Regions from separate parts of the Bacterioplanoides sp. SCSIO 12839 genome, predicted to be linked through region 2. Evidence: predicted binding sites of a transcription regulator. Region 2 holds the regulator's gene; each other region holds the start of a gene.

Region 1 (10,025 bases), 360 kb from region 2:
TGAATCTAACGTACGAGATAATCCGCCAACAGGTTTTCATACGTTCGCAAGATACGCTCATAACGCCCATTCTCCCGGATCATATCAAAGCCCTTATCAAATTGATCACGCATTGCTTCAGAACGAAAGGCTGCGTGATAACGCCGCTTTTCAAATAAATCGTCAAAATGAACCTCACGCTGATAACTCGGATTACGTGGGTTTTTGCGTTTCAATTGACTGAGAAAATAGCGAAAGATGGTTTTATCCATCACCAGCACCTGACGATCTCCACGATACAAATCTTCAACTTGTTCTATCTGTAATGCGTATTCGCGGTAATCTTTTGCGCCAGCAACCACTTCACCAAATGGAGGAGGCATCAGCTTAGCCGCTAACTTAAAGGCACCAGTGCGGTAATTCGCAAGATCACTTACCTGCTCAATATCAACTTGTTCATCATCAAGCGACACAACCAGATTATGAAGAACTGCCAGCGGCAAGCGGGAGAAAAAAGCATCTGGAGTTAAGCGGGTACTGGTAACAAAAACAGCATCCACATGACGCTCATTAAAGGCCCGGACCACTTCCGCATTATTCGCGTAGCGGGTATTTACTCGGATACCTGTCACAGCCATGGCAGCCCGAAAGACATCCAGAGCAATACCTCGACCTTTATCACGTATAACGTAAGGAGGCATCGAAGAACCCGAACCTAGCGTTACAACAGGTTGCTGAGCTAATAACGAACTACTGACGAAGGAAAGGATCAACAGCACAACGATCAAACAGGATTTTTGATTCATACAACAGTCTCAATCAATCTTGCTTTCAGATTAGACCGCAGAAGTCAGAAGTACGACTTTAATTGCAAAAGAAAACCCCGCGTGGCACAGGCCAGGCGGGGTTTGATCAAACACAAGGAACGCTTATTTGTTTTTTGCGCGCTTACGTTCGTTTTCTTTCAGCAGCTTCTTACGCAGACGAATGCTTTCTGGTGTTACTTCTACCAGCTCATCGTCTTCGATGAATTCCAGTGCTTGCTCCAGCGTGTGCTTAACCGGCGGAGTCAGGTTGATGGCTTCATCGGTACCCGACGCACGCACGTTGGTTAACTGCTTAGCTTTGGTTGGGTTAACCACCAAGTCGTTATCACGCGAGTGCAAGCCAACAATCATGCCTTCGTACACTTCAACCGCTGGCTCAACAAACAGACGACCACGATCCTGCAAAGTGAACAGGGCATAACCCAGTACTTTACCAGCCACCATAGATACCAGTACGCCGTTATGACGCGTAGAACCCAGTGCCGCCTGAACCGGACCATAATGATCGAATACGTTGGTCAGAATACCGGAACCGGAGGTCATGGTCATAAACTGGTTACGGAAACCAATCAGGCCACGGGCCGGCATAATGAATTCCAGGCGAGTACGGCCTTTGCCATCCGGAACCATATTGGTCATTTCAGCACGACGGTTACCCATCTCTTCCATGACAGAACCCTGATGATCGTCTTCAATATCGATCACTACCTGCTCGTAAGGCTCCTGCAGTTCGCCGTCGACTTCTTTCTGAACGACTTCTGGCTTACCAATCGCCATCTCGAAACCTTCACGACGCATGGTTTCGATCAGTACCGACAGGTGTAATTCACCACGGCCAGATACTTTAAATTTCTCAGGGCTGTCACCCGGTTCAACACGCAATGCTACGTTGTGGATCAGCTCCTGATCCAGACGATCTTTGATGTTACGCGAGGTCACGAACTTACCTTCTTTACCAGCGAACGGCGAGTTGTTCACCTGGAAGGTCATGGATACGGTTGGCTCGTCGACCGTCAGTGCTGGTAATGCTTCCACATTGCTTGGGTCACACAGAGTATCGGAGATGTTCAGGCCATCGATACCGGAGATACATACGATGTCACCAGCAGCCGCTTCTTCAACGTCGACACGGTTTAAGCCGTGGAAACCTTTCACCTGTTGAATACGACCTTTACGGGTATCACCTTCAGCGGTGATCAGCTGGATATCAGTACCTGGCTTCAGCTTACCACGAGTAATACGGCCAACACCGATTACGCCAACAAAGCTGTCGTAGTCTAATGCGGAAACCTGCATCTGGAACGGACCATCCAGTTCCACTTTTGGTGCTTCAACGTGATCGACAATCATCTGGAACAGTGGCGACATATCGTCAGCCATGTTGTCCGGATCATCACCAGCAATACCATTCAGAGCGGAAGCATAGATAACCGGGAAGTCCAGCTGCTCTTCGGTTGCACCTAAGCGGTCGAACAGGTCGAAGATTTCATCCATCACCCAATCAGGGCGTGCGCCCGGACGGTCGATTTTGTTGATCACAACGATTGGACGTAAACCACGCTCGAAGGCTTTCTGGGTTACGAAACGGGTTTGTGGCATTGGGCCATCAACCGCGTCTACCAACAAACACACAGAATCGACCATCGACATCACACGCTCAACCTCACCACCGAAGTCAGCGTGCCCAGGGGTGTCTACGATGTTAATGCGGTAGTCGTTCCACTTAATGGCGGTGTTTTTTGCCAGGATGGTAATACCACGTTCTTTTTCCTGGTCGTTGGAGTCCATCACACGCTCGCCGCCCTGGTTACGATCCAGAGTTCCGGATTGTTCCAGCAGCTTATCAACCAGAGTCGTTTTACCATGGTCAACGTGGGCGATGATGGCGATATTTCTTAAGTTATCGATCACAGCTTTAGCCTTTCTTAACAGTGAGGGCGTTGCTGCGATCTCAGCCCCTGTATTCTGACAAACAGAAGGGACGCATCAACACCATAAAAAAATGAGGCGCGATTATACCTGAGTTCAGGCCGCGGCGGCATATCATTTTTATGACGGGTCATTGGTGTTTTTTCGTATACGCAAACCCCTATGTGAACCTATAATGTGCATGCTTTTATGGAATACAGTGGCTATTACAGTTGTTTTGCACCTTTTTGGTGCCATTATCTCGGTCGTGAATTCTTATGGTGCAGTCATTCGTGACTTCCTGATCACAAGCCCAGATTTTGTGCGGTTTTCAGCCATCCCTTGTGTGGCACACTAATTGCTCCAAGGGAATCATCAAAGTTTGAGCATTACGGCCGGGGCTGATGCCCCGTATCAAATTGAACCAGCATCTGGAGATAATAAGATGTCAGAGAACACTCTGAGTTTGATCAAAGAGAACGATGTACGCTGGGTTGACCTGCGTTTCACCGACACTAAAGGTAAAGAGCAGCACGTTTCTATTCCTGCTCGCTACGTAGACGAAGAATTCTTCGAAACTGGCCAGATGTTCGACGGTTCATCTATCGCTGGTTGGAAAGGCATTAACGAATCCGACATGATTCTGCTGCCAGACGATTCTACTCCATACATGGACCCTTTCACTGAAGATGCCACTCTGGTTCTGCGTTGTGACATCATTGAGCCAGCAACTATGCAAGGCTACGAGCGTGACCCACGTTCTGTTGCTAAGCGCGCTGAAGCTTACCTGCAGTCTACCGGTCTGGGCGACACAGCTTTCTTCGGTCCTGAGCCAGAGTTCTTCATCTTTGATGACGTTCGTTGGGGCGCGGACATGTCTGGTTGTTTCTACAAGATCAACTCTGACGAAGCAGCTTGGAACACTGAAGCTGTAATGGAAGGCGGCAACCTGGGTCACCGTCCTGGCGTTAAAGGCGGTTACTTCCCAGTACCACCAGTTGATAGCTCTCACGATATCCGTGCGGCTATGTGTAACACCATGGAAGCAATCGGCCTGGACGTAGAAGTTCACCACCACGAAGTGGCAACGGCTAACCAGAACGAAATCGGCGTTAAGTTCAACACGCTGGTTAAGAAAGCTGACGAAGTTCAGATGCTGAAATACGTTGTTCACAACGTTGCTGCTGCTTACGGCAAGTCTGCTACCTTCATGCCTAAGCCAGTTGTTGGTGATAACGGTTCTGGTATGCACGTTCACACTTCTTTCTGGAAAGACGGCGAAAACCAATTCGCTGGTGACGGCTATGCTGGCCTGAGCGAAACGGCTCTGTACTACATCGGTGGTGTGATCAAGCACGCTAAAGCGCTAAATGCTTTCACCAACCCGTCTACTAACTCTTACAAGCGTCTGATCCCAGGCTTCGAAGCTCCGGTAATGCTGGCATACTCTGCTCGTAACCGTTCTGCTTCTATCCGTATCCCATACGTTGCAAGCCCTAAAGGTAAGCGTATTGAAGCTCGCTTCCCGGATCCAACCGCTAACCCATACCTGGCATTCGCAGCTATCCTGATGGCTGGCCTGGACGGCGTTCAGAACAAGATCCACCCTGGCGATGCTGCTGACAAAGACCTGTACGACCTGCCAGCTGAAGAAGCTGCTGCAATTCCACAGGTTGCTGGTAGCCTGCGTGAAGCTCTGGAATGCCTGGCGGCAGACTCTGACTTCCTGACTCAGGGCGACGTGTTCACTAAAGACATGATCGAAGCTTACATCGACCTGAAAATGGAAGATGTATACCGCGTTGAGCACACGACTCACCCGGAAGAGTTCGACATGTACTACTCTGTATAATCTTCGGATTATCGAGTACAAAAAAGGCCGCTTTATGCGGCCTTTTTTGTGGACAAAGCAAAGGCGCACCAAATTGACGCACAAAAAAGCCGCTTTGTCGGGGTGCAGTTCACATCCAACAAAGCGGCTTAATCGGTTAACAAGGTGGGGTTATGCCCGGCGATCTTCTCGCAATGCGTTCATCACAGCCTGTGTTTGTGGCAACACATCACGCCATAAGCGAAATGCTTCGGCAGCTTGCTCAACCAACATGCCTAAACCATCAATGGCTTTGGCAGCGCCATTATCTAACGCCCACTGATTAAATACCGTGGTTTCCGCGCCATACATCATGTCGTAACTAACGGTTTTATCAGTCATACACGCGGCCGGGATCGGCGGCAACTCTCCCGCCAGGCTGGCGGAAGTGCCATTAATAATCAGATCGAATTCACCTTTCACATCAGCAAAACCACAACCACTGACGCAACCCAGATCAGTAAAATCAGCGGCCAGTGCTTCGGCTTTGCTCACGGTACGATTAGCAATTACCACCTCAGCCGGGCTTTGCTCCAGAACCGGCTGCAACACACCGCGTACTGCACCACCAGCACCAAGAATCAGCACCCGCTTGCTTTCGATAGCAACGTTCTGATTCACTGTGATGTCACGCACCATGCCAACACCATCAGTATTATCCGCCAATACCGTACCGTCATCCTGCTGGATCAGGGTATTCACCGCCTGAGCTCGCTTAGCCCGCGCACTGAATGCATCAGCGTAACGCCAGGCATTTTCTTTAAACGGCACAGTGATATTAAGACCTTTACCACCGCGTCGGAAAAAGTCATCCACCGCAGCATCAAAACCATCAAGTGGCACCAGAATGGCGGAATACAACAGATCCTGATCGGTAATTTTGGCAAATGCGGTATGTATCTGTGGTGATTTACTATGGCCAATTGGATTGCCCATCACAGCGTATAAATCAGTCATGCTACTGTTAACCTTTCAGCTTTTTCAGACCCAGTCTTTGTGCGGTAAAAACTCATCGTACAAACGCGCTTCGGGAGAGCCCGGTTCCGGATGCCAGTCGTAATCCCAGTGAGCCACCGGTGGTAACGACATCAGAATCGATTCGGTGCGACCACCGGTTTGCAGCCCAAAAATCGTGCCGCGATCAAACACCAGATTAAATTCGACATAACGGCCGCGACGATACAGCTGGAACTTACGCTCACGCTCGCCGAACTGTTCGTCTTTGCGCTTGGCCACAATCGGCACGTAGGCATCGATATAGCCGTCACCTACTGCTTTCATAAAGGCGAAGCTTTTATCAAAGTTCAGCTCGCCATCCCATTCGTTCATATCGTCGAAGAACAAACCACCAACGCCACGGGTTTCGTTACGGTGTTTGAGGAAGAAATATTCGTCACACCATTGCTTGTACTTTGGGAACGCCTCGACACCAAAAGGTTCACACAAATCTTTGGCGGTCTGGTGCCAATGAACCACGTCTTCTTCATACGGATAGAATGGTGTCAGGTCAAAGCCGCCGCCCATCCACCAAACTGGCTCTTCGCCTTCTTTTTCCGCAATAAATAAGCGCACATTGGCATGAGAAGTTGGCACATACGGGTTTTTAGGGTGAATCACCAGAGAAACACCTAAAGCCTGGAAGCTGCGACCCGCCAGTTCCGGACGGCTGGCAGTGGCGGAGGCAGGCAGCTGAGGACCCTTCACATGAGAAAAGTTCACGCCGCCTTTTTCAATCACAGCGCCGTCAGCAATCACCCGGGTGCGGCCGCCACCGGTCAGTGACAGCGAACTGTCATTCGGGTCACGTTCCCAGGCATCTTCGACAAACTGAGACTGACCATCCTGAACTTCTAAGGCTGCACAGATACGATCCTGTAAATCCAATAAATAGGCCTTAACAGCCTCAACACTGACACGATTGGTTTGAGTCATTTTAAATCCTTACGCAATAAGCTGTGGCCAACTCTTAACGGAGTATCTGGCCATCCAGCGTGCGAATCTGAGAAGGTTGTTTTTGCCCGCCCAGCTGACCAGGCAAAATAAAATCGATTACATCATTACCCTTCAGGCGCTTTACCGTTGAAGGGGAAAAATACTGACGCAGCTGAACCATGCTGCGCGCCGGTTCACGTCCGGCCGGATTGGCCGATGTCGACACCAAAGGCCCTGTGACTTCACATAGCGCCCGAACCTGTGGATGTGCACTGATACGTACTGCCAGAGTATTATGTTCACCACGCAGTGGCGCTGGCACGTGTTCTTCACACGGCAATACCCAGGTTACCGGGCCGGGCCAGGTAGCATCCACTTGCTTAAAATCCTCGGCCGACAATGGCAACAAATAGTCATCCAGCTGATCCAGCGAAGCTGCTACCACCAACATGCCTTTTTGCCACGGGCGCTTTTTAATATCAAGAATGCGCTGAATCGCGCTTTCATTGGTTGGGTCACAGCCAAGGCCCCAAACGGCCTCGGTCGGATAGGCAATCACGCCACCTTGTTCGACACAACGGCGCGCCTGCTGGAGATGCCAGTTATTCATTGATGAACACAAGAAATATAATGATGAACAGAAGCCGAACACTACCCCAAGGGGCCACCAGCGACAAGCTTATTTCAGGCGCTGATAACCACCGGGTACCTGGGTAATCCAGCCAGCTAACTGCAACTCCATCAGCTCGGGCAAGAGTTGCTGCATTTCAACAGCGCTGCGAATCGCGATCAGATCCGGACTGGTGGCGGTAAAGTCGATATGTGTTACCAGCACAGGAATATCGGGCATATTCAGTGTTGGCATGGCCAGTGTTTCAATACTGGCCTCAGAAGTGAAGTCCAAGGTCTTCTGACGTGAGGGCTTTTCACCTTTGAGCCCCAATTCCAGCAAAATATCATCCGCACTTTGTACCAAATAAGCACCATCCCGTATTAATTGGTGGCAGCCATGACTCACCGGATTACTGACCATACCGGGCAGGGCAAACACTTCGCGCCCTTGTTCAGCCGCCTGATGGGCAGTAATCAGCGAACCACTCTTAACGGCTGCTTCGACCACAACCGTCGCTAAACTTAAGCCACTGATAATACGGTTGCGTGATGGAAAGTGGCGCGATTGTGCCTGAGTACCCGGTGGAAATTCGGATAACAACAAGCCATCCTGCATCACCATCTGAGCTAATCCGAGATGACGCTGTGGATAAATCACATCCGGGCCACTGCCCATCACAGCAATGGTTGAACCCGCAGCAACCGCCCCCTGATGCACATAACCATCAATGCCCATTGCCAGACCACTAACAACCGTTACACCGGCAGCGGCCAGTTCCTGAGCCGTTTGTTGTGCCCAACGGGCACCATACTCAGAGGGTTTACGGCTACCTACCATCGCCACCATGGGCTTGGATAAGCAGTCGATATTGCCGTGGTAATAAAGAATGGTTGGCGCATCACGCAGTGCCGCCAGTGCTTGTGGATAAGGATCAACACCCGCTAATAAAACCCCGTAACCTTTGAAACTGCACCAGTTCTGCAGCACATCAAAACCTTCCAGCAACGAAGTATCCGAGTGCCAGCGCTGAGCGGCTTCCGGATTCAATCCCATGGCAACCAGTTGCTCAGGTGAGCATTGTAACAAGTCATTAGGATGGGAGAGCTGCTGACGAATGTCACCCAGCGTTACCCGACCAATACCAGGAATTTTACTGAGCTTCCACCAGGCTTTTAACAGCTCTTCCCTGAGCATAACGACCTCCTTGGTCTAAGGTGTTACAAACTGATCGGCAACACGCAGAGGACTGGTTGCGCGCATCACCAGCGCATAAGACAATTTTTCAAAGGTGCGGAACACCATCAAAGTGCCAGCGCGAGTATTTGGCAAGCGGACTTTTTCACCCGCGATTTTGTCGTAAACCACGTTACCCGCTTTTTCGATCAACAGTACCGAGCCAGGCTCGATACCATCACGCTCACCCCGGTTAATCACCACAACATCGTACTGACCCACCTGAGTCACACCACCCGACACCGCCAGAATCTGACCAGTGACATCCCGCGAAGGCGGTTTTGGATAATAACGGGTGATCAGTTCACGATCTTCCGTCTCTAATAAGCGATCGCCCACATTCACCTGCTGGGTCGTACGCTCAAGAATCAGCGTCATAATATCGCCATCGACGGCGTTAACACGAGCCAGGCCCACTTCCAACGCTTCAAGGCCCAACACTTCTTTGGTTTCCGGATCACGGTATACCTGCCCCTGACGGAACACACCGTAGGCTGCGGCCGGTTCATCACCATAATCGCCACGGGCATACACACGATTACCAGCGCCCATCACCAGGTGACCATCGTCACCGGCTAAAATGCGCGGTGCAGTGTTCAGTTCTTTGGTTTCAACCACCCGGTGGTCACGCAGGAATCCACGAATGGCATCCAGCGGAATTGCCGGAATTGCCGATTCAATTGGCTCAATACGCGCGGTTGGCTGAAGTTTCACATTGCCAGGGGACAACTTAACCGTACGGCTGGCAGCTCCACGCTTCATCACGGTTGCTTTGGTTTCACCATTAATGGTCACCAGACCAATCACATCGCCCGGGAAAATCAGGTGTGGATCTTTAATCTGATTATTCTGATACCAGATCTCCGGCCATTGCCAGGCATCATCGGTATAACGTTCAGCAATACCCCACAACGTATCGCCATCCTTAACCACATAGCGCTGTGGTGCATCAGATTTAACCTCCAATGCCGCTGCCGTAGCCGAAACCGATATCAAACCGGCAAAGAGAAGGCGCTTTAAGGTTTTGCTCATCCTGTATTCCCTTTATTATTAGTCGTTGGCGACCCTTAGTTCACTCATCATCGCAGTGTAGCAAGTGATTGCCGTTGTTTTCTATAAGCAGTTCACGAACACAAGCAGTTTACGAACAGATATACAGGGGCTCAGCCCCAAAAGCGTTATTTGCATTGATGAGTCATTATGGCCTTACTTCCTATTTTAGAATTTCCGGATCCGAAACTTCGTACCGTTGCCCAACCGGTTACCAACGTTGATGAGCGCATCCGCAACATTGTCGACGACATGTTTGAAACCATGTACGACGCGCCCGGCATTGGCCTGGCGGCCACTCAGGTGGATATCCACGAACGCATCATCACTATTGATGTGTCAGAAGATAAAAGCGAGCCACTGGTATTTATTAACCCGGAAATCACCGTGCTCGAAGGTGAGCCAGAGTCGATGCAGGAAGGTTGTTTATCCGTTCCTGGTTTCTACGAAGAAGTGACCCGTATCGAACATTGCTTAGTTAAAGCGCTGGATCGTGATGGCAAAGCGTTTGAACTGGAATGCCGTGGTCTGCTGGCGGTATGTATTCAACACGAAGTTGACCACCTGGAAGGCAAACTGATGGTGGATTATGTGTCACCACTGAAGCGCAAGC
Region 2 (10,025 bases):
GCCTTCTCCCACCCCGGTGGCAGTCTGGGTCGTCGCTTGTTGTTAAAAGTTGAAGACATCATGCATGCTGGCGAACAAATCCCGACCGTCACGCCGGACACATCCATGTCGGAAGCTTTACTGGTCGTTACCTCCAAAGGCTTGGGCATGACGACTATTCAGGAAAAAGGTCAGCTGAACGGTATCTTCACCGATGGCGACTTACGCCGTGCTGTTGATCAGGGTGTGGATATCCACAGCGCTAAAATTTCTGACGTGATGACGGCTAACTGTAAAACCACGGAGCCTGGCTTATTGGCTGCCGAAGCACTGAAACAAATGCAGGATGGATCGATTAATGCACTGGTTGTGATGCAAGACGATACCGTGGCGGGTGTGGTGACCATGCACGATATGCTGCGTGCCGGTGTCATCTGACACCGACCAAATAGGACTATCGCGATGCGTAAACGTTATCTGCTGCTGGTACTGACAATCCTGCTGGGATTCGCCCTGCTGGCAGTGGACAACTACACCCAGGAAACCAGTGCACCGCTGTCAGAGAGTCAGACCGCGGAGCCGGATTATTACGGCGAAGTTTTGTTCAGTCGTCGCTTTAATGAAGTTGGTAGTCTGGAGCAAAACTTTTCTGCTCAGCGCTCCACTCACTTTCCTAACACCCAGAATACAATATTTGATGGTCCGGTCATTCAGACTCAGGATGAAGATGGCAGCTACTGGCAAGTAGAAGCACAACAAGCCACCATGAATGATCAGGATGAATTGCTGCGTCTACGCCGAAACGTCGAAATCCGACCGTTAAAAACCAGCCGTCAGGCACGCAACAATGTTGTCATTAACACCGAATCTTTAGACTACTTTACTCACCAGCAAGTAGCACAAACACAAGATCCGGTTACTATTCAGAATTCACAAACAGAAATTACTGCAACCGGCATGCGTCTGGACTTAACAACCCAGCGAATGGAACTGCACTCAGAGGTCAGCACTCATCATGTTCCCGAATAAGTGGTTACTAACAACCCTACTGATTATTGTCGGATCACTACCACTCAGCAGCCATGCATTACCGGAAGATGCACAACAGGAAATGGTGATTCTATCCGACAGTGCCGAGCTGGATCGTAAAGCCGGCGTCGTGATCTATAAAGGCAACGTCGTACTGACACAAGGCACGTTAAAGATTGAATCGGATCGTTTGATGATTCTGCGTAACGGTGACGTGGTTGAGCAGGCCGTTGCCGAAGGAAATCCAGCACGCTATCAGCAGCAGATTCAGGCAGAGCAACAGCTCACCACTGCTTCCGGGCAACGTATTGATTATTTTTCGACCCGTAAAGAAGTTCAGATCCAGGGTGACGCCCAACTGCATCAGGAAGGCAACCAATTCAGCGGTGACAAAATCACCTACGACATCACCAATGAACGCGTTTTAGCGTCCTCGTCTGAACCTGAGGACGTTGTAGACCCTCAGACCGGTGAAGCGGAAAAACCACAACGAATTAAAGTCGTGATTCAGCCAGAAAAAAAATCAGCTGAGCCCACACCCGCGGATGCAGCAGAACAACCATGAAAAAAACCTTAAAAGCTGAACACCTGGCCAAAAGCTACAATGGCCGCGAAGTGGTTAAAGACGTATCCATGTCGGTACAAAGTGGTCAGATTGTTGGCTTATTGGGCCCGAATGGCGCCGGTAAAACCACCTGCTTCTACATGATCGTTAATCTGGTTCAGGCCGATAAAGGCCGCATCAAAATTGATGATCAGGACATCAGCCACCTGCCCATGCATGGCCGCGCACAACAAGGCATTGGTTATTTACCACAGGAAGCCTCGATTTTCCGTAAGTTATCAGTCGCCGATAACATCATGGCAATTCTGGAAACCCGCAAAGACCTGAATCGACAACAACGATTGGAACGTCTCGAAGGCCTGCTGGATGAATTCCATATTCAACACATCCGCAGCAGCTTAGGTATGGCGCTATCCGGGGGCGAACGTCGCCGGGTAGAAATTGCCCGGGCCTTAGCCGCGGAACCGTCCTTTATTCTGCTGGACGAGCCTTTTGCAGGGGTGGATCCAATTTCGGTATCCGACATCATGGATATTATTCGCCAACTCAAAGACCGCGGCATCGGCGTGTTAATTACGGACCATAACGTCCGTGAAACGCTGGCCATTTGTGAAAAAGCCTACATCGTGGGTGGTGGTCATATTATTGCGGAAGGCAGCGCCGACGAGGTGCTGGCGAATGAACAAGTCCGTAAAGTGTATCTGGGAGACGACTTCCGCCTGTGATTCGCCTTGCGACGACATAAGCCAAATACGTTAAAAAAGCAAAGCAATTTTTATGACATCTCAGGGCAAACAGGGATTCCAAGTCTCGCCTCATTGCCTATAATGCTGAGTATTGGTTGGCTCATTTTTTAGTATTCGGGCCAGATGATTGCTCCGCACCTCAGGTGAATATCAACAGTTTATGAAAGCATCTCTCCAGTTAAAGATGGGTCAGCAGCTGACCATGACCCCACAGTTACAACAGGCCATTCGCTTGCTGCAACTCTCAACACTGGATCTGCAGCAGGAAATTCAGGAAGCGCTGGATTCCAACCCCATGCTGGAAAGTGAAGAGCATGGCGCTGAAGACTTTGCCCCATCCGCAAACGAAAGCTCTGATGGTACCAACAACGATCAGAGCAGCGATTCCCACGACGACAAAGAATACACCGCCACTGCGGCTGATCAGGATAACGCGGCACCCGAGCACACATTAGACGAATCTCATTCTCCGGATAATCAGGAAGTGGGCGATCACCTCTCTAATGAGCAACTTCCTGATGAACTGCCGGTCGATAGTAACTGGGATGACACTTACCAGCCTACTGCAGGCGTTGCTTCAGGGTCTGGTCCGATTGATGACGATCTTGATTATGACTCCCGCCATGCGACGACCGATGACTTACAGGATCACCTGTTGTGGCAGCTGAACCTGACGCCAATGTCGGATACCGATCGCGAGATGGCGTTGATGTTTATTGACGGTGTCGACAGTGATGGTTATCTGCACACCAGCATTGAAGATATTCTGGAAAGCATGGATCCAGAACTGGAAGTCGAAGAAGATGAAGTGAAAGTGGTGTTACGCCGCTTACAGCAATTTGACCCGGCCGGAGTATTTTGCCGTGACTTACGGGAATGCCTGCTGCTGCAATTGGCTCAGCTGCCCACTGACACACCTTGGCTAAAAGAAGCCCAGATGGTGATTGGTGATTACATTGATATGTTGGGCAGTAAAGACTACCCAACCCTGATGCGTAAAACCAAACTCAAAGAAGAGAGCCTGAAAGCGGTTCTGCGCCTGGTAAAAGAACTCAACCCGAAACCGGGAGCCGGTATTTCTCCGGATCAGGCGGAATACGTAGTTCCAGACGTTATCGTTCGCAACATTCGCGATGAATGGCGGGTAGAACTCAACCCGGATATTGCGCCGAAACTGCGCGTCAATGAAGGCTATGCCTCCTTGGTTAAACGTTCAGATAACAGTGCTGACAATACCTTTATCAAGGATCACCTGCAGGAAGCCCGCTGGTTTATTAAAAGCCTGCAGAGTCGTAACGATACCTTGCTGAAAGTTGCTACAAAAATTGTTGAATACCAGATTGAGTTCTTCGAAGAAGGCGAAGAAAAAATGAAACCTCTGGTGTTACATGACATTGCCGAAGCCGTTGGCATGCATGAATCCACCATTTCCCGGGTGACCACACAAAAGTACATGCACACACCGCGTGGTATTTTTGAGCTGAAATATTTCTTCTCCAGCCATGTCAGCACCGACTCCGGTGGTGAGTGTTCTTCGACAGCCATTCGTGCCATGATCAAAAAACTGATCGCCGAAGAAAACCAACGCAAACCATTAAGCGACAATAAAATTGCCGCCATATTGGGCGAAAAGGGTATTAAGGTAGCTCGCCGTACTGTGGCTAAATACCGCGAAGCGATGCAAATACCGCCGTCAAATGAACGCAAGCAGCTGATTTAAGTCAGCGCAATCTAACCTCAGACAAAACAAGAAGGAGTCTGACTATGCAGATTAATGTAAGTGGCCATCATGTTGAGATCACTGAAGCCATGCAGGGCCATGTTGAGGAAAAGATGGGCAAAATCACCCGTCATTTTGACAACATTACCACCGCTCAGGTCACTCTGACAGTAGAAAAAGACGAACGCCACCACGCTGAAGCCACCATTCACGTCAGTGGTGCGGATCTGAATGCCAGTGCCGACAGCGATGATATGTATGCCGCCATCGACGCCATGATTGATAAACTGGATCGTCAGGTTCTGAAACACAAAGAAAAACTGGTTGCACGTAAGCACGGTCACTGATTCAGGTTTTATCATGAGCACCGCCATCACCGATATCTTAAGCGCCGAGCAGAGTGAAATTGATGTTCCGGTTTCCAGCAAAAAAAAGCTGCTGGAATACCTGGGAGAAAAAATCTCATCACAGCTGGCTGGCAGTACCGCCGACGATATTTTTGAGCGTTTGTTAGGACGCGAGCGTCTTGGCAGTACCGGAATCGGTGAAGGCATTGCAATCCCGCACTGCCGTTTAAAAGAATGCACCCAGGCCTTTGGCGTGCTGTTACGGCTGCAACAACCGATCGACTATGACGCAATTGATCGTCAACCGGTCGACCTGGTGTTTGCCTTGCTGGTGCCCGAAGAAGCGACTGATGAGCACCTGCAAATATTATCGATGTTAGCCCGCAATTTCAGTGAGCCGGCCTTCCGCGAAGCGTTGAGGAATGCCCCGGATACTTGTCAGTTTTATAAACGCGCTTTAAGCGCCCAATAAAATTTCCGGACAAATTGTGAGCACACGTCACAAATAGTCACAAAACCCTGCTATAACTGAACTATTCGGTACTGAACTATTTGGTTATGTGCCGATCTGAATTGTCTCCTCATTTCAAGGAACGTTTTATGCGTCTTGTGGTAATCAGTGGCCGGTCTGGCTCAGGTAAATCCAGTGCATTACATGTACTGGAAGATTGCGGTTTTTATTGCATTGACAACCTGCCTATTGGCTTGCTTGACGACCTGGTACTGGAAACGCACAACGAAGAGCGATTAAAAAAAGTGGCCGTCAGTGTTGATGCCCGCAACCTGGCACACACCTTCGAGCAGATTCAGAACACCCTGCACAACCTGCCTCACCACGAATACAAACTGGAAGTCATTTATCTGGATGCCGGTGATGATGTGTTATTACAACGCTTCAGTGCTACCCGTCGCAAACACCCACTGACTAATGACGCTACCTCCCTGTCCGAAGCGATTGACCAGGAACGGCAACTACTGGAACCAATTGCTAATATTGCCGACCTGACACTGGATACCACCAGCATGTCAGTCCACGAGTTACGCTTCCTGATTAAAAAACGTGTTGCTGAAAAAGAAGGCAGCGACATTGCCATCCTGTTTAAGTCTTTTGGCTTTAAATACGGCATCCCGAAAGACGCAGACTACGTATTTGATGTCCGTAATCTGCCCAACCCCTATTGGGACCCGGCATTACGCCAGTTCACCGGCCGTGATAAAGAAATTCAGGATTTCCTCAGCAGTAAAGAAGAAGTGGGTCGCATGCAGCGGGATATCGCTCAGTTTGTCGACAACTGGCTGCCGTCCTTTATAGAAGCCAATCGCAGTTATATGACCATTGCCATTGGTTGTACCGGCGGACAACATCGCTCAGTATTTATGGCCGAGCAATTAGCTGGACAATTCCGCGATCAGTTCGCTAATGTTCAGGTTCGCCATCGCGAACAAGCGATAGTCGAATAATCCTTTTAATTTAACCGGTGTAACTCAGAGACCACGGAATGATTTGCCAGGAAATCACCATCATCAACAAGCTGGGGCTGCATGCTCGTGCGGCAGCCAAACTGGTGTCAACCGCTTCAGCTTTTTCCAGTCAGATTAAAGTCGGCTATAAAGATCGCCTGGTGGATGGCAAAAGTATTATGGCGGTGATGATGTTGGCGGCCAGCAAAGGCACCGACATTGAGTTACACGCTGACGGAGCCGATGCAGAAGCGGCCATTGAAGCCTTGGTTGATTTAATTAATCGCCGCTTTGATGAAGATGAATAACCTACTCCCTTCAAATACGATGTAATCAGGATTATTTTCAGCCGCCGCATAGAAGGCACATCCCTGTGCCTGCTATGCTACCGCGACATCCTGTCGCTGCTATGAAAACAATCCTGTTCACATCTTCATCCGTTAATTTCTCCCATAAATCAGCCAACTACAGTGTTTTTTACAAGCACTTTCATGGCCTCATTCCGCCATTCAGGCTAGAATTCATTATATCTCTCGACCCTCTTATTCACCCGCTCAGAGTTCAGTCATGGCGCAGCAAACGGAAAAGGCCAAAGCAAAACTTCACAGCCTCACCGCAGCGCTGGAAAGTGGCTCATTAACCAAAGTCCGCCGAATGCTGAATGGCATGGCGGCGGTAGACATTGCCCACCTGATTGAAGGTTCAACTCCAAAAGCACGGAAAATTCTCTGGGAACTGGTCGACAAAGACTCCGAAGGTGAAGTTCTCCAGCATTTAAGTGACGAGCTGCAAAGTCATTTTCTGAGTGATATGAGCGCCGCCGAAGTTGCGGACGTGACTGCCGACCTCGATGCCGATGATGTTGCCGATATTCTGCAGCAACTGCCTGAGCGAGTAACTCAGGAAGTTCTGAGTGTCATGGATCAGGAAGACCGGGATGAGCTGGAAGCCATTCTGGAATATCCCGAGGACAGCGCCGGTGGTCTGATGAACACCGACACCGTCACCATTCGTCCGGATATTACCCTGGAAGCCACGCTGCGCTACCTGCGTCGCCATAAAACCCTGCCGGAAATGACCGATAACCTGTTGGTTGTTAACCGTCAGAACGAGTTTATTGGAGTGTTACCCATCAACAAACTGCTGGTCAGCGATCCACAACAAACCGTGCGTGAGGTGATGAATACCGACAGCCGCATTATTCAGGCTGACCAGCACGAAACCGAAGTCGCAAAAGTGTTTGAGCGCCACGACTTAGTTTCTGCTCCGGTTGTTGATGCCAATGGGGTTCTGCTGGGGCGGATCACCATTGATGACGTAGTTGATGTGATTCGTGAAACCGCCGACCATTCATTAATGAGCATGGCCGGTTTAGACGAAGAAGAAGATACCTTTGCCCCGGCATTAAAAACCAGTAAGCGTCGGGCGTTGTGGTTAGGCATAAACTTAATTACTGCCTTTATTGCCTCGGCCGTGATTGGTTTATTCGACAAAACCATTGAACAGGTAGTAGCACTGGCAGTGCTGATGCCAATTGTTGCCAGTATGGGAGGCATTGCCGGTAGCCAGGTATTAACACTGGTGATTCGCGGCCAGGCACTGGGCCATTTAAGTGGCGCTAACTTCCGCTGGTTATTTAACCGGGAACTGATTGTGGCCGGCATTAATGGCGTGCTTTGGGCCGCAGTGATTGCCCTGATTACGCTGCTCTGGTTTAACGACCCCATTATTGCCGGCATCATTGGCGCTGCAATTATTATTAATTTATTTGTCGCCGCCATCAGTGGCGCGGCTTTACCACTGATTTTAAAAGCCCGCGGCATTGATCCGGCTCTGGCTGGCTCTGTTGTCCTCACCACGGTCACCGACGTGGTTGGCTTTTTATCATTCCTCGGTCTCGCGACCATTTTTTATCTGTAACTTTTATTATCGACCTGACCCGTTGCAGGCCGATTTCCGGACATGATCATGAGTAGAAAAAAAGATTCTTTCGACGAAGAAGAAATCGAATACGAAATCGTCAGTAAAACAGAAATGAAACGCGAGATGGATCGCCTGCAGGAGTTAGGCAAACGTCTGACTGAACTGAATGCCAGCCAGTGGCAGACCCTCACCATCAAAGAGGTGTTATTGGACGCACTGGCCGAAAGCAAACGTCTGAAACACAATGAAGCTAAGCGTCGCCATCTTCAGTACATCGGCAAGCTCATGCGTGATGAAGATGTAGAATTGGTTCAGCACCAGGTGGATTTACTCGACCCCTCCAGCGAAGCGTTTGGACGCCGTGTCGGGCAGTTAGAAAAGTGGCGTGAACGCCTGATTAAAGATGCAAAAGCCATGAATGCCTTTATCGATGAATATCCGGCCGTGGACCGTCAGCACTTACGCAACCTGGTGCGTAATGCCAGTAAAGAAATGAGCGGTGAATCACCGAAACCAGGGGCAGGCTATAAGAAGCTGTTCCAATTTATTAAAGAAACCATGGTGTAACCCATATGGTCGCGGTTCGTCATATTGAACTTCCGGAGCAACAGCTATCACAAACCTTCCTGGTTTTCTCATCGCACGGTGCCAATAGCGATGAGCGCGCACTCAAGACTATTTTAGTTGACCACAAACCATCACTGGTTGGTGTAGCGCAAAACCCGGATGTCATTGTGAAACTGATCAAACCACGCAAATGGCATGATCGGGTTAAAATGTTATGGCGTCATAGCCGTTTGCATAAAGAAGTGGACGGTAATTATTTACTCCGGAATCTGGGCTTTCGGGTGCCGAATATATTGGAAACCGGAAATGGATTCAGTGCCTTAATCGGACGGCCTTTTCTGGGTTATTACCTGATGGAAAACCTGCACCGCGCTGGTTTTGCCGAAGCCAAGCCCCTCTTTATCGATCAACAGCTGAACAATCAACAGCTTGACGACAAACAACAAGCAGATAAACGCGCCGTAATTCTTCAGCAGATTATTGCCGGATTAAAAACACTCAGAGATCAGCGAGTTGTTTTTTCAGACTTCCATTTAGACAATGTTCTGGTAGACGCGGACGATAATCTGGCCTGGATTGATACCGGCGTGACGTATTATCAGTGGTATCGCGGTCACAAGTTTAAAGAAAAGTTTAACTTTTCCATTGAGCGGTTTATTCGTTATTACTCGGCTGATTTTTTCACCGCCACTGAACAGCAGCAATTAAGAGAGTTGCTGCTATAGCAACGCCATAGGCAGCTTATGCTAAATCATCTGAACCTCGCTGATGTCCGCACTTTTGTTTTAATCGCCGAACAAGGTAGCTTTACACGTGCGGCAGAGGTGCTGGATGTGTCACGTTCCCACGTATCACGCCAGCTTAGCGCGTTAGAGAAACAGCTCGGCGTCAGCCTGATGATCCGCACCACCCGCTCGCTGAAATTAACCGATGCCGGCAAGCAGTTTTATCAACAGGCACAAACGGCATTACAACAACTGGAGCAAGCCGCTCTGGCCGCGGTGGATAATACCCGAGAAATTCAGGGCCTCATTCGGATTAACAGTGTTGGCGGGCCAATAGGTGAAGACCTGGTCGCTTCGATGGCCAGTGCCTTTATGCAACAACACGATAAAGTTGATATTGAGCTGGATTTTTCCAGTCACCGGATTGATTTAATTCAGGATGAATTTGATATCGCCTTTCGTATGGGCGAGTTACAGGATGCCGGGTTTGTCGGTAAAAAACTCACCGACTTAAAAATGGATACGCTAGCCAGTCCGGAGTTTCTGAGCCAGCATCCCAAGCTGGATCATCCACGGCAACTGAATACCATTCCCTGCTTAACCGGGTCGGTCAAACACTGGAAGTTTCAGCAGAAACACCAGAAACAACAAACCAGTGACGTGCATGTGGATGGCCGCTTGCAATGCAAAAACGGCCGGGCGCTGATTCGCGCTGCTTGTGATGGCAATGGCGTGATCCGGGTACCCAGCATGTACTGCCACCGGGAAATACAACAAGGCTTGTTAATCCCGGTATTCAGCGACTGGGAAATTCCGCTGGTTCCCTTCTACGCCATTTATCACAAAGATAAATACCAGCCGGTGCGGCTGACAGCTTTTATCGAATTTATCCAACAACAATTCGCTCAGCTGTAAAAGTATTCACCCTTCGTGTTGCAATTAAGGCTGCTGGCGAGTTGGAGC
Region 3 (10,025 bases), 1.3 Mb from region 2:
GAATCGAACAGATCGCCAGTAGCAATGAATAGACAATCCGTGGGCCGAAGCGGTCAGTCAGCATACCAATAATTACCCGCGCCGGAATTGTCAGGGCAACGTTCAGAATCAGCAGAGTTTTTACTTCTGATGGGGCCAGGCCAAGGCTTGAGGCAATGGCCTGTAACATAGGAGCATGGTTAAACCACACTAAAAAGGTAATAAAAAATGCCATCCAGCTCAGATGCAGGATTTTCATTTTGCCGCTGAAGACAAATAAATTAAATTTCTCGCTTGTCATGCCAAACCTTACTACAAACTTTTAATAATTTTTTATAAAACAAAGCGCTGACAGAATCAGCGCTTTGTCCATGTCGCGCTTATGCTTTTATCAGGCGGCTAATAGCACCTGATTATTCTCAACTTTCACTGAAAATGTTTTCAGACTGACTGAATCATCTTCCAGGCAAGCCCCGGTTTGCAGGTCAAAATGCTGCTTATACAGCGGCGATGCCACCACCAGCTGCTCACCAATTGAACCAATAATCCCGCGAGACAGGACATTCGCTTTACCAAATGGATCAAAGTTCGACACAGCAAACACCTGCTCGCCGTCACCAAAACGAAACAGTGCAACCTGCTCATTATTTAATGCTGCACACACGCCGGTATCCGGCGCAATGTCAGTTAATTCACACACAGTTACCCAATCAGACATAACGGGTCTCCATTATTTTTTATGTTCAGTTATTCTTTATCAGGAATAAACCCGGCTTATTCCACAGGGTTTAGCTCAATTAATTCGATTTTTTCGGCTTCGGTTGCCGGACGGCGCTGTCCACGCTCGCGTACGTAATACAAGCCCGCATCTTCTGCATCTGAATTAATAAAGTGCTTAAAGCGTTTCAGTTTTTCAGGGTTTTCGATGGTGGTTTTCCACTCACACTGATAAGTGCCAACCACTTTGGTCATGGCATCTTCCAGCTCGGCGTTAATTCCCAGGCTGTCTTCGATCACCACCTGCTTGAGGTAGTCAACGCCGCCTTCCATATTCTCCATCCATACCGAGGTGCGTTGCAGACGATCGGCGGTACGTACATAAAACATCAGTACGCGGTCGATATATTTGATCAGGGTTTCGTCATCCAGGTCGGTGGCGAATAAATCGGTATGGCGTGGGCGCATACCACCGTTACCACACACATACAGGTTCCAGCCATTTTCCGTAGCAATCACACCAATATCTTTACTTTGTGCTTCGGCACATTCACGGGTACAACCGGATACCGCAAATTTAATTTTGTGTGGCGAACGCAGGCCTTTGTAGCGATTTTCCAGCGCAATCGCCATCGACACAGAATCCAGTACACCGTAACGGCACCAGGTACTGCCCACACACGATTTCACAGTACGTAGTGACTTACCGTAGGCATGGCCGGTTTCAAACCCGGCGTCCACCAGCGTTTTCCAGATGTCCGGCAGCTCATGCAACTGCGCACCAAACAAGTCGATACGCTGACCGCCAGTAATTTTGGTGTACAGGTCGTATTCTTTAGCCACTTCACCCAGAACAATCAGTTTGTCAGGGGTAATTTCACCACCGGCAACCCGTGGCACAATCGAATAAGTGCCGTCTTTCTGCATATTGCCCAGGAAAATATCATTGGTGTCCTGCAGGCCAATATGCTCGTCTTTTAATACGTATTCATTTTCGAATGAAGCCAGAATGGAGCCGATGGTTGGCTTACAGATTTCACAACCGTGCCCTTTACCATGCTCAGCTAACACGTCTTTAAACGTGGTAAAGCCTTTTACCCGGATAATGTCGGCCAGCTCCTGACGTGAATAGGCGAAGTGCTCACACAGGTCGTTATTTACTTCCACACCCAGCGACGCCAGTTCAGCATCCATCACCTGTTTGGTCAATGCTGCACAACCGCCACAGCCGGTTGACGCTTTGGTAGCATCTTTAATGTCACCCATGGTGCAGCAACCACCCTGCACGGCGGCGGCAATATCGCCCTTGGTAACATCAAAGCAAGAACAGATTTGAGCGGTTTCCGGTAACGCTGCAACACCTAAACCTGCACCACCCTCTTCATCGCTACTGCCTGCCGGTAATAACAGAGCAGCCGGATCGCCCGGAATATCCATATCATTCAGTTTCAGCTGCAACAGGGAGCCATACGCTTCCACATCGCCCACCAACACAGCGCCCAGCAGTTTTTTACCATCGGCAGAAACAATCAAACGCTTGTAGACGTCGCTGACTTCATCTTTAAACACATACGACTGGCAGCCTTCACTATTGCCATGGGCATCACCAATAGAAGCCACATCAACACCCAGCAGCTTGAGCTTGGTCGACATATCCGCACCCTGGAATTCCAGACTGGATTCGCTATCGCTGTAGCAAGCCTGAATATGATTCATTGCCACTTTGGCCATCTGATAGCCCGGGGCTACCAAACCAAAAATCATATTTTCCCACAGGGCGCATTCACCAATGGCGTAGATATCCGGGTCGGATGTCTGACAGGCATTATTAATCACGATACCGCCGCGCTCGCCTATTTGAAGGTCAAACTGGCGAGCCAGTTCGTCTTGCGGACGAATCCCGGCAGAGAACAGAATCATATCGGTTTCAAGGAAGCTGCCATCAGCAAAATTCATGCGATAGCGACAGGTTTCACCGGCGACAATTTCCTGCGTATTTTTTTCGGTATGAACCGTAACGTCTAATTCTTCAATTTTTTTGCGTAATACCTCACCGCCACCGTTATCCAGCTGCACCGCCATCAAACGTGGGGCAAATTCCACCACATGAGTGTCCAGACCGGCTTGTTTTAAAGCGTTAGCCGCTTCAAGCCCTAACAGACCACCACCAACAACAACACCCACTTTGCTTTGTGCGGCGGAGGCTGAAATGGCTTCTAAATCTTCAATAGTACGGTAGACCAGACAATGCTCCTGATCTTTACCCGGAATCGGCGGAACAAAAGGATAAGAACCGGTGGCTAACACCAGTTTGTCATAAGCTTCAACATTGCCATTGGCCGTGGTAATGGTTTTAGCGCTGCTATCAATCGCCACCACCTTGTCATTTAGCAGATAACGAATGTTGTTTTGCTGATATTCACTCTCAGATGTCAGGGATAAATCGTCAGCTGTCGCACCGGAAAAATACTTACTGAGTTGAACCCGGTCATAAGCGAGGCGCGGTTCTTCAGAGAAGGTAATCAGTTCATAATCGGATGCGTTTTCAGAAGCGGCCAGATTTGCCAGAAATTGGTGACCAACCATGCCGTTGCCCACAACGATAATACGTTTTGGGGTGGAAGGGCTTACGTGCGGTAATGTGCTCATAATGAACTCTCTCTATCTGCTCATCGGTAATAATTCTCCTGTGATGCATCATTGCGCTGTCCCGCCCCACGCCGTTGTAGAGAAAGAAATCCATTAACCTTCAGCAAATTAAATGCCAATGTTTTCCATAGGGTTTTCGCCGCTTTTATTGCAGGCACTATAAAAAATAAAAACACTTAAGCTCTTTTCAGGTGCACAACAGTAAAAAACCGCACACTTAGCGTGCAAAAATAAAAGCCATCATCAACAATTCTGACAGAGTTGCAGCGAATGCCGGGATTGACCAATGATCCCGGATAAACCAGCAATAAAAGGATGAGAGAAAAGAAAGAAACTGACAGGATGTGTTTCGTCAGTACATTGCGTACAGACAAGTTCGCGCATTCGCCACTCTCAGGAGTGGCTTTTTTTAAGCACGTTTCAAGGTATAGGTTTCAGAGCCAATTAATCACCACGACTCACAATACAATTTCGCCCCTGAGCTTTCGCCTGATACAAACGTCGATCGGCAATATCAAGCATATTTTCGCTGTTCATACCGGCTTCCGCACTAACAATGCCCGCTGAAAAAGTATATTTAAAATCATCAAACGGGCTACTATCGAGTAAAAATGCAGCCACCCGCTGTACAATTTTTGTCGTGATATCCGGGCCGGTTTCAGTCAATACCAAAACAAATTCTTCACCACCCCAACGACAAATAATGTCGTCATCACGTAATACGGACTGCAAAGCCATCGAGAAATGTTTGATCACTTTATCTCCCATGGCATGTCCATAATTGTCATTGATGGATTTGAAATGATCGAGATCGAGCATCACCAGGCTGAGTGTATGACCGTAACGCTGGAAGCGAGCAACCCCGTCATCCAGGCGACGCAGTGTTTCGCGACGATTCAGCAAGCCGGTTAATGGGTCACGAGTCACCAGATTACGAACCGTTCGCCCACGACGGATACGTGACTCTACCGCCGCCAGCAAGTCCGCAGATTTAACCGGCTTGGTCAAAAAGGTATCCGCCCCGGTACACAAAGCACGCAACTGATGTTCAGAGCTCATTTCACAAGAGAGAAACACAATCGGCACAGAAATCAGATTACTCATTTGACGAATAATCCCAGCCAGCTCCTGTCCACTGATATCCGGCATATACAAATCCAACAGAATCAGATCCGGAATATGATGCTGCAGGTATGGCATCAGGTCTTTCATCGGCGAAGTGATGGTTTCAGTCACAAAACCGGCTTCACGCAATACCGAAGAATAATAGTCAGCTACCGATCGCTGGTCATCAACCACCAATACCTGATAAGGGTCGCGCTCAAAACGCTCACTTAACGCATTTAATTCAGTAATAATGGCATGTGTATCAAACGGGGCCGTAAAAAACGATTGCCCTCCCATGCGTACCGCAGTCGCACGGATTTCAAGGTTATCTTCTGAGCTTAGTGCAATCACAGGCCATTGCTTATTACTGTCAGCAAGGTCAATCAACCATTGGTGCTGCTTCTCTGAAATAACATCCATATTAATGATAACAGCAAACGTATTGGCTTCTTCTCGAGCCAGTAGATGAGAGATCGAGTCAACTATTTTGGCCCGATAGCCTGTCTGAGCAATATTTTCAGCCAGTGCCTCGGTATAATCATTACGCCCCAGCAGCAATACATGCAGAGGCTCCCCCTTCACATACTCATGAATCTTACGGTGTAATAAAGAGACACCATCAGAAGCACCCAACGATACGGCTGTGGAGGCTGGCTTGGTCATCAATGCACTCGTCTTAATCAAATCAATAAATTCAGTCTAGCACCCAATAAAAAGTCTGAGCGTCTATCTTTATTTTAATTTGCACCAGCAACGCATTATCACAACAACCGCACCATCAAGGGTCAAACCCAGCATTTCAACCAACCAAAATAGTGCATTTTTCGCATAAATGGGTCTAAAACCTCTGGAAATGCTATGAAAAACGCACACTGTCAGTTTTGGCATTGAATTTGAAAGCAATTAAACGTAACTCCTCGGGCAGCGATCAGAGCCATCAGGGGTTAGCTCTGACAGCACCACCGCAGGTGTTATCTTTTATGTTGTGTAAATAGTCTGTTACCCCTCCGGTTCAGACTCCGAGCGTTGGCGCTCACAGGTTCATCCTGTGAGCGCTTTTTTTTGGAAATTTTTCGGTAGCTTTGGATAGAACAATGAGCCAAATGATTCAGCAAACTCAAACCACCTGCCCGTACTGTGGTGTCGGTTGTGGAGTGGATGCCCGTCAACTGAATGGTGAACTGTTACCCGTCGCCGGAACACAAACACATCCGGCCAATTTCGGGCGTTTGTGCGTTAAAGGTTCAAACCTGCATGACACACTGGATCATAATGGTCGCTTGCTGACACCTCTGATGTCGGGCAACCCAACATCATGGGATAAAGCGCTCAACCTGATCGCGGATAAAATTCAGCAGGTGCTTAATAGTCATGGCCCTGATGCCATTGGTTTTTATGGTTCAGGTCAACTCCTCACCGAAGACTATTATGTTGCCAACAAGCTGATGAAGGGCTTTATCGGCAGTGCCAACATAGACACCAATTCACGCTTGTGTATGGCCTCGGCCGTTGCCGGTTACAAACGCGCCTTTGGCAGTGATACCGTCCCTGGCTGTTACGAAGATCTGGAAAAAACCGACTTATTGTTGCTGGTCGGCAGCAATACGGCCTGGGCACACCCGATTATTTTCCAACGCATCAGTCAGGCAAAAAAGAACAACCCGGATATGAAAGTGGTGGTCATTGATCCACGTCGCACCGCCACTTGTGATATTGCCGATTTACATCTGGCGCTAAAACCCGGCTCAGATGGCTTCTTGTTCAATGCGCTTTTAGCCTACCTGGCAAATCACAACGCGTTGGATCACACCTTTATCGAGCAACATACCGAAGGTTTTGAAGAGGCATTAACTCAGGCCCAGCAGCAGTGTTCTGATCTGGAAGCCGTTGCACAACAATGTGACCTGCCACGGGCCGATCTGGAAACCTGTTTTGAGTGGTTCGCCAATAGCCCAACCGCGGTGACCGCTTATTCGATGGGCATTAACCAAAGTGCTACCGGAACGGATAAAGCCAATGCCATCATCAATGTACACCTGGCAACCGGTAAGATTGGTAAGCCGGGCAGCTGCCCGTTTTCGATTACAGGTCAACCCAATGCCATGGGGGGCCGCGAAGTGGGTGGACTGGCCAATCAGTTAGCCGCTCATATGGATTTTGCCGCGGCTGATCGCGAACGAGTGAAACGTTTCTGGAATGCTCCGGGTGTCGCGGAAAAACCCGGATTAAAAGCCATCGACCTGTTTAAAGCCGCCGAAAAAGGCGACATTAAATTCCTTTGGATCATGTCCACCAACCCGGTGGTTTCGATGCCGGATGCCGACCTGATTAAACGCGCGCTGAAAAAAGTCGAGCTGGTCGTTGTTTCAGACTGCATGGCCGATACCGATACCGCCGCCTTTGCCCACGTCTTGTTACCGGCCGCCAGCTGGGGCGAAAAAAACGGCACCGTCACCAACTCCGAACGCCGGATTTCCCGCCAACGTGGCTTTTTACCCAGCCCGGGCGAAGCCAAACCGGACTGGTGGATGCTCGCTCAAGTGGCACAACGCTTAGGGTTCAGTGAACAGTTTGACTACCAGAAGCCCTATGACGTCTTTATTGAGCATGCTCGCTTGTCGGCCTTTGAAAATGGCGGCAGCCGGGATTTTGATTTATCTGGCCTGGCCGATATGAATGAAGCTCAGTTTGAAGCGCTAGCTCCGATTCAATGGCCGGTCAACAACACCTTCCCACAAGGTCGTGCCCGCTTTTATGACGATGGTTATTTCTACACGCTTTCGGGAAAAGCACGTTTTGTCAGCAACGCAGCCATCATGCCGGTGCGGGTAGATCAGCCCGGTTTACTGAATATGAATACCGGCCGGATTCGTGACCACTGGCACACCATGACCCGTACTGGTAAGGCTGGCAAGCTGGCACAACACATTGCTGAGCCCTTTGTCGACATTCATCCTCAGGATGCTGAAAACCTGGGAATTAAGGACAAACAACTGGTTGTGGTTCGCAGCGAACTGAACGAAATTCTGGTTAAGGCACAACTGACCGATGCTCAGAAACGCGGCGAAGTGTTCGTCCCAATGCATTGGACTGAGCGTTACAGCAAACAAGCACGTATGGGCAGCCTGATTAATTCCGATCATGACCCGGTTTCAGGCCAGCCTGAATTAAAAGTGACCGATGTGATGTTGTCCCCCGCCGAGCTGGATTGGCAGGGTTTTATTCTGAGTAAGCAGGACCTATTTGCATCCGACAAAGTCACACAACGCCGTCCTCTGGACTGTGAATACTGGACCGTCGGCAAAACCGACACTGGTTACTTTTATAATATCGCAGGCAGTGGTGCCGGAATGGACATCCTGACCGAGATTAAACAACGGCTGACATCGGATACAGAATGCCAATGGGTGTGTCTGGATGATGCAAACAAAGGCCATCATCGTTGGGCCTGTATTGCCAACAACCAACTGCAAGCGGTGATGTTTTTACATGATATTCAACAGCCACTGACACTGAACCAGACCTGGCTGATCGAACAATTTAACCAGCCAGAACTCGACCGAAACACACGCCTGGCGCTGTTAACAGGCAAACCACCAGGCCAAAAAGAAGACCCGGGCGCCATTGTTTGCTCCTGTTTCCAGGTGGGTGAACGCGCGATTCAAAAAGCCATTGCCGAAGGTGCAAGCAGTGCTGCCGAATTAGGCGAAAAACTGCTGTGTGGTACCAACTGTGGCTCCTGCATTCCAGAGCTGACCGCCATGATTAAATCCTATACGCCAGCACAAGCACAAGCACATGAGCTGGCGACCGAGTTAAGTGAATCCTGATATGAAAAATCAACCAAATAATCAGTCATACGGTACCGTCTTTTTAGTGGGTGCAGGCCCGGGCGACCCAGAGTTATTAACTCTGAAAGCCATGAAAGCCATTAGCCAGGCCGACTGTGTGTTGTACGATGCTCTGATCTCAGAAGAGATTCTGGAGTTAATTCCCCAGCAATGCACCCGCATTCATGTCGGTAAGCGTTGTGGCGAACACAAAATGGGGCAAGCGGATATTCAGACCCTGCTGGTTTCCTGCGCTAAAAAATATCAACGCGTCGTACGTCTGAAAGGCGGCGATCCGTTTATTTTTGGCCGTGGTGGTGAAGAGCTGCAATACCTGCAACAACGTGGCATCAATACCGAGGTTGTACCCGGTATTTCGGCAGCGGTCGGCTGTGCCGCAGCCGCGCAAATTCCCCTGACACATCGCCACTTAGGCAACGCGTTGTTAATGCAGAGTGGTCATAGTCAATACGGTGATTTTGAGCTGGCCGACAACCCAACCCGGGTGTTTTATATGGGGCGCAAACACGCCGGAGCCATCAGTGCGAATCTGCTTAATCAAGGGCTGGACGAACACACGCCGGTCGCGTTAATTGTGAATGGCACGTTAAAAAACCAGCAGGTCTTCAGCGGCACTTTAATTGAATTGCCGGATCTGGCAAAAAAATATCAGGGTGACGGGCCAATGATGATGATTGTGGGTGAGGTTACTTCGTTTGCACTGGCAAGCGCTCAATCAAGCCACGCACACCATCAAGACTCAAACCATCAAGATAGGCAGAACAGTCAACGCCAGCAGCGTGTTGCCTGATCAAAATTTCTGAAAAATTAACATGCGGTTATTAGCAGGCATCGCAATGTCTTTGATTAACCGCAGTTTTTCTTTGCGGGCAGTCAGAATAATCTGCTCAAAGTCCTTAATACCAGAATCCGGATCACGCTCGCGTAACCAGGCATCCAGCAGCTCGTTGCCATCACTGGTGAACTGCCCTTCGTAATTAAACGGCCCATAAAACAAAGCCAAACCATCCTGAACCAGCACCCGGCCAATCCCGGCAAGCATGGCTCTGACGTGCGACCAGCCCACATAATGAACCACATTGGCACTGAATACCGCATCCACTTGTTTGACCGGCCACAAGTCTTCCGTCACATCCAACACCAAGGGTGGCAAAAAGTTCTCATGACCCGAGTGTTCTCGCCAGGCATTAATATCCGGCAAACATTCACTGATTTCCGAAGGTTGCCATTTAATATGCGGGATCTGACTGGTCATATAATGTGCGTGTTGGCCGGTACCACTGCCGATTTCCAGCACCACCGCGTGCTCTGGCAACTCTTGCAGCAACACATCCGCAATGGGCTTTTGGTTACGCAAACAAGAAGGCGCAACCGGCAAATCAGAGCTTTCACCAGTGTCGTACGGAGGATTCTGTTGCAGGTTGTGGGTTGTCACCATACAGCGACTCTCTTTAATTGACCGTTCACACAAACGCGAGTATCGCATAGCAATGTGACAGCACAAGAGGACAATAAGAAAAATTGCCGCCATCGGCCATAACCATTAAAATCTGGCGCTTTCTAAACAGATACTATGGGCACAGACGACGCATGCGCGCTACTCAATTCCTGATTGCAACCGAAAAAGAAACTCCGGCTGATGCCGTGGTCATCAGTCATAAACTGATGCTGCGCTCCGGCATGATCCGCAAACTGGCGGCTGGCCTGTATAACTGGATGCCA

The links. Region 2 encodes sigma-54, which starts transcription at its own class of promoters, with help from an activator protein. Its sites were predicted from a motif close to TGGCACNNNNNTTGCTNT; they were not measured.
Region 1: a site for sigma-54 is predicted at 3,062-3,079, ahead of glnA (glutamate--ammonia ligase). Genes of this name have one in related genera too.
Region 3: a site for sigma-54 is predicted at 3,446-3,463, ahead of nirB (nitrite reductase large subunit NirB). Genes of this name have one in related genera too.

What each region holds. Positions count from the first base shown of each region.
Region 1 covers NZ_CP073745.1:3,856,857-3,866,881, forward strand. The annotation lists gene KFF03_RS17425 (ABC transporter substrate-binding protein) at 6-785, opposite strand; gene typA (translational GTPase TypA) at 909-2,717, opposite strand; gene glnA (glutamate--ammonia ligase) at 3,160-4,566, shown strand; gene aroE (shikimate dehydrogenase) at 4,717-5,541, opposite strand; gene hemF (oxygen-dependent coproporphyrinogen oxidase) at 5,566-6,516, opposite strand; gene KFF03_RS17450 (L-threonylcarbamoyladenylate synthase) at 6,551-7,126, opposite strand; gene dprA (DNA-processing protein DprA) at 7,196-8,323, opposite strand; gene KFF03_RS17460 (LysM peptidoglycan-binding domain-containing protein) at 8,339-9,394, opposite strand; gene def (peptide deformylase) at 9,563-10,025, shown strand, end outside.
Region 2 covers NZ_CP073745.1:315,618-325,642, reverse strand. The annotation lists gene KFF03_RS01580 (KpsF/GutQ family sugar-phosphate isomerase) at 1-417, shown strand, start outside; gene lptC (LPS export ABC transporter periplasmic protein LptC) at 442-1,008, shown strand; gene lptA (lipopolysaccharide transport periplasmic protein LptA) at 995-1,573, shown strand; gene lptB (LPS export ABC transporter ATP-binding protein) at 1,570-2,298, shown strand; gene KFF03_RS01560 (RNA polymerase factor sigma-54) at 2,480-4,039, shown strand; gene hpf (ribosome hibernation-promoting factor, HPF/YfiA family) at 4,084-4,386, shown strand; gene ptsN (PTS IIA-like nitrogen regulatory protein PtsN) at 4,400-4,858, shown strand; gene rapZ (RNase adapter RapZ) at 4,987-5,847, shown strand; gene KFF03_RS01540 (HPr family phosphocarrier protein) at 5,886-6,155, shown strand; gene mgtE (magnesium transporter) at 6,415-7,767, shown strand; gene yjgA (ribosome biogenesis factor YjgA) at 7,816-8,337, shown strand; gene KFF03_RS01525 (hypothetical protein) at 8,343-9,062, shown strand; gene KFF03_RS01520 (LysR family transcriptional regulator) at 9,081-9,977, shown strand; gene KFF03_RS01515 (SDR family oxidoreductase) at 10,002-10,025, opposite strand, start outside.
Region 3 covers NZ_CP073745.1:1,617,212-1,627,236, reverse strand. The annotation lists gene KFF03_RS07575 (NarK family nitrate/nitrite MFS transporter) at 1-280, opposite strand, end outside; gene nirD (nitrite reductase small subunit NirD) at 371-697, opposite strand; gene nirB (nitrite reductase large subunit NirB) at 754-3,345, opposite strand; gene KFF03_RS07560 (diguanylate cyclase) at 3,790-5,115, opposite strand; gene KFF03_RS07555 (nitrate reductase) at 5,547-8,282, shown strand; gene cobA (uroporphyrinogen-III C-methyltransferase) at 8,284-9,093, shown strand; gene KFF03_RS07545 (DUF938 domain-containing protein) at 9,094-9,741, opposite strand; gene KFF03_RS07540 (proline--tRNA ligase) at 9,894-10,025, shown strand, end outside.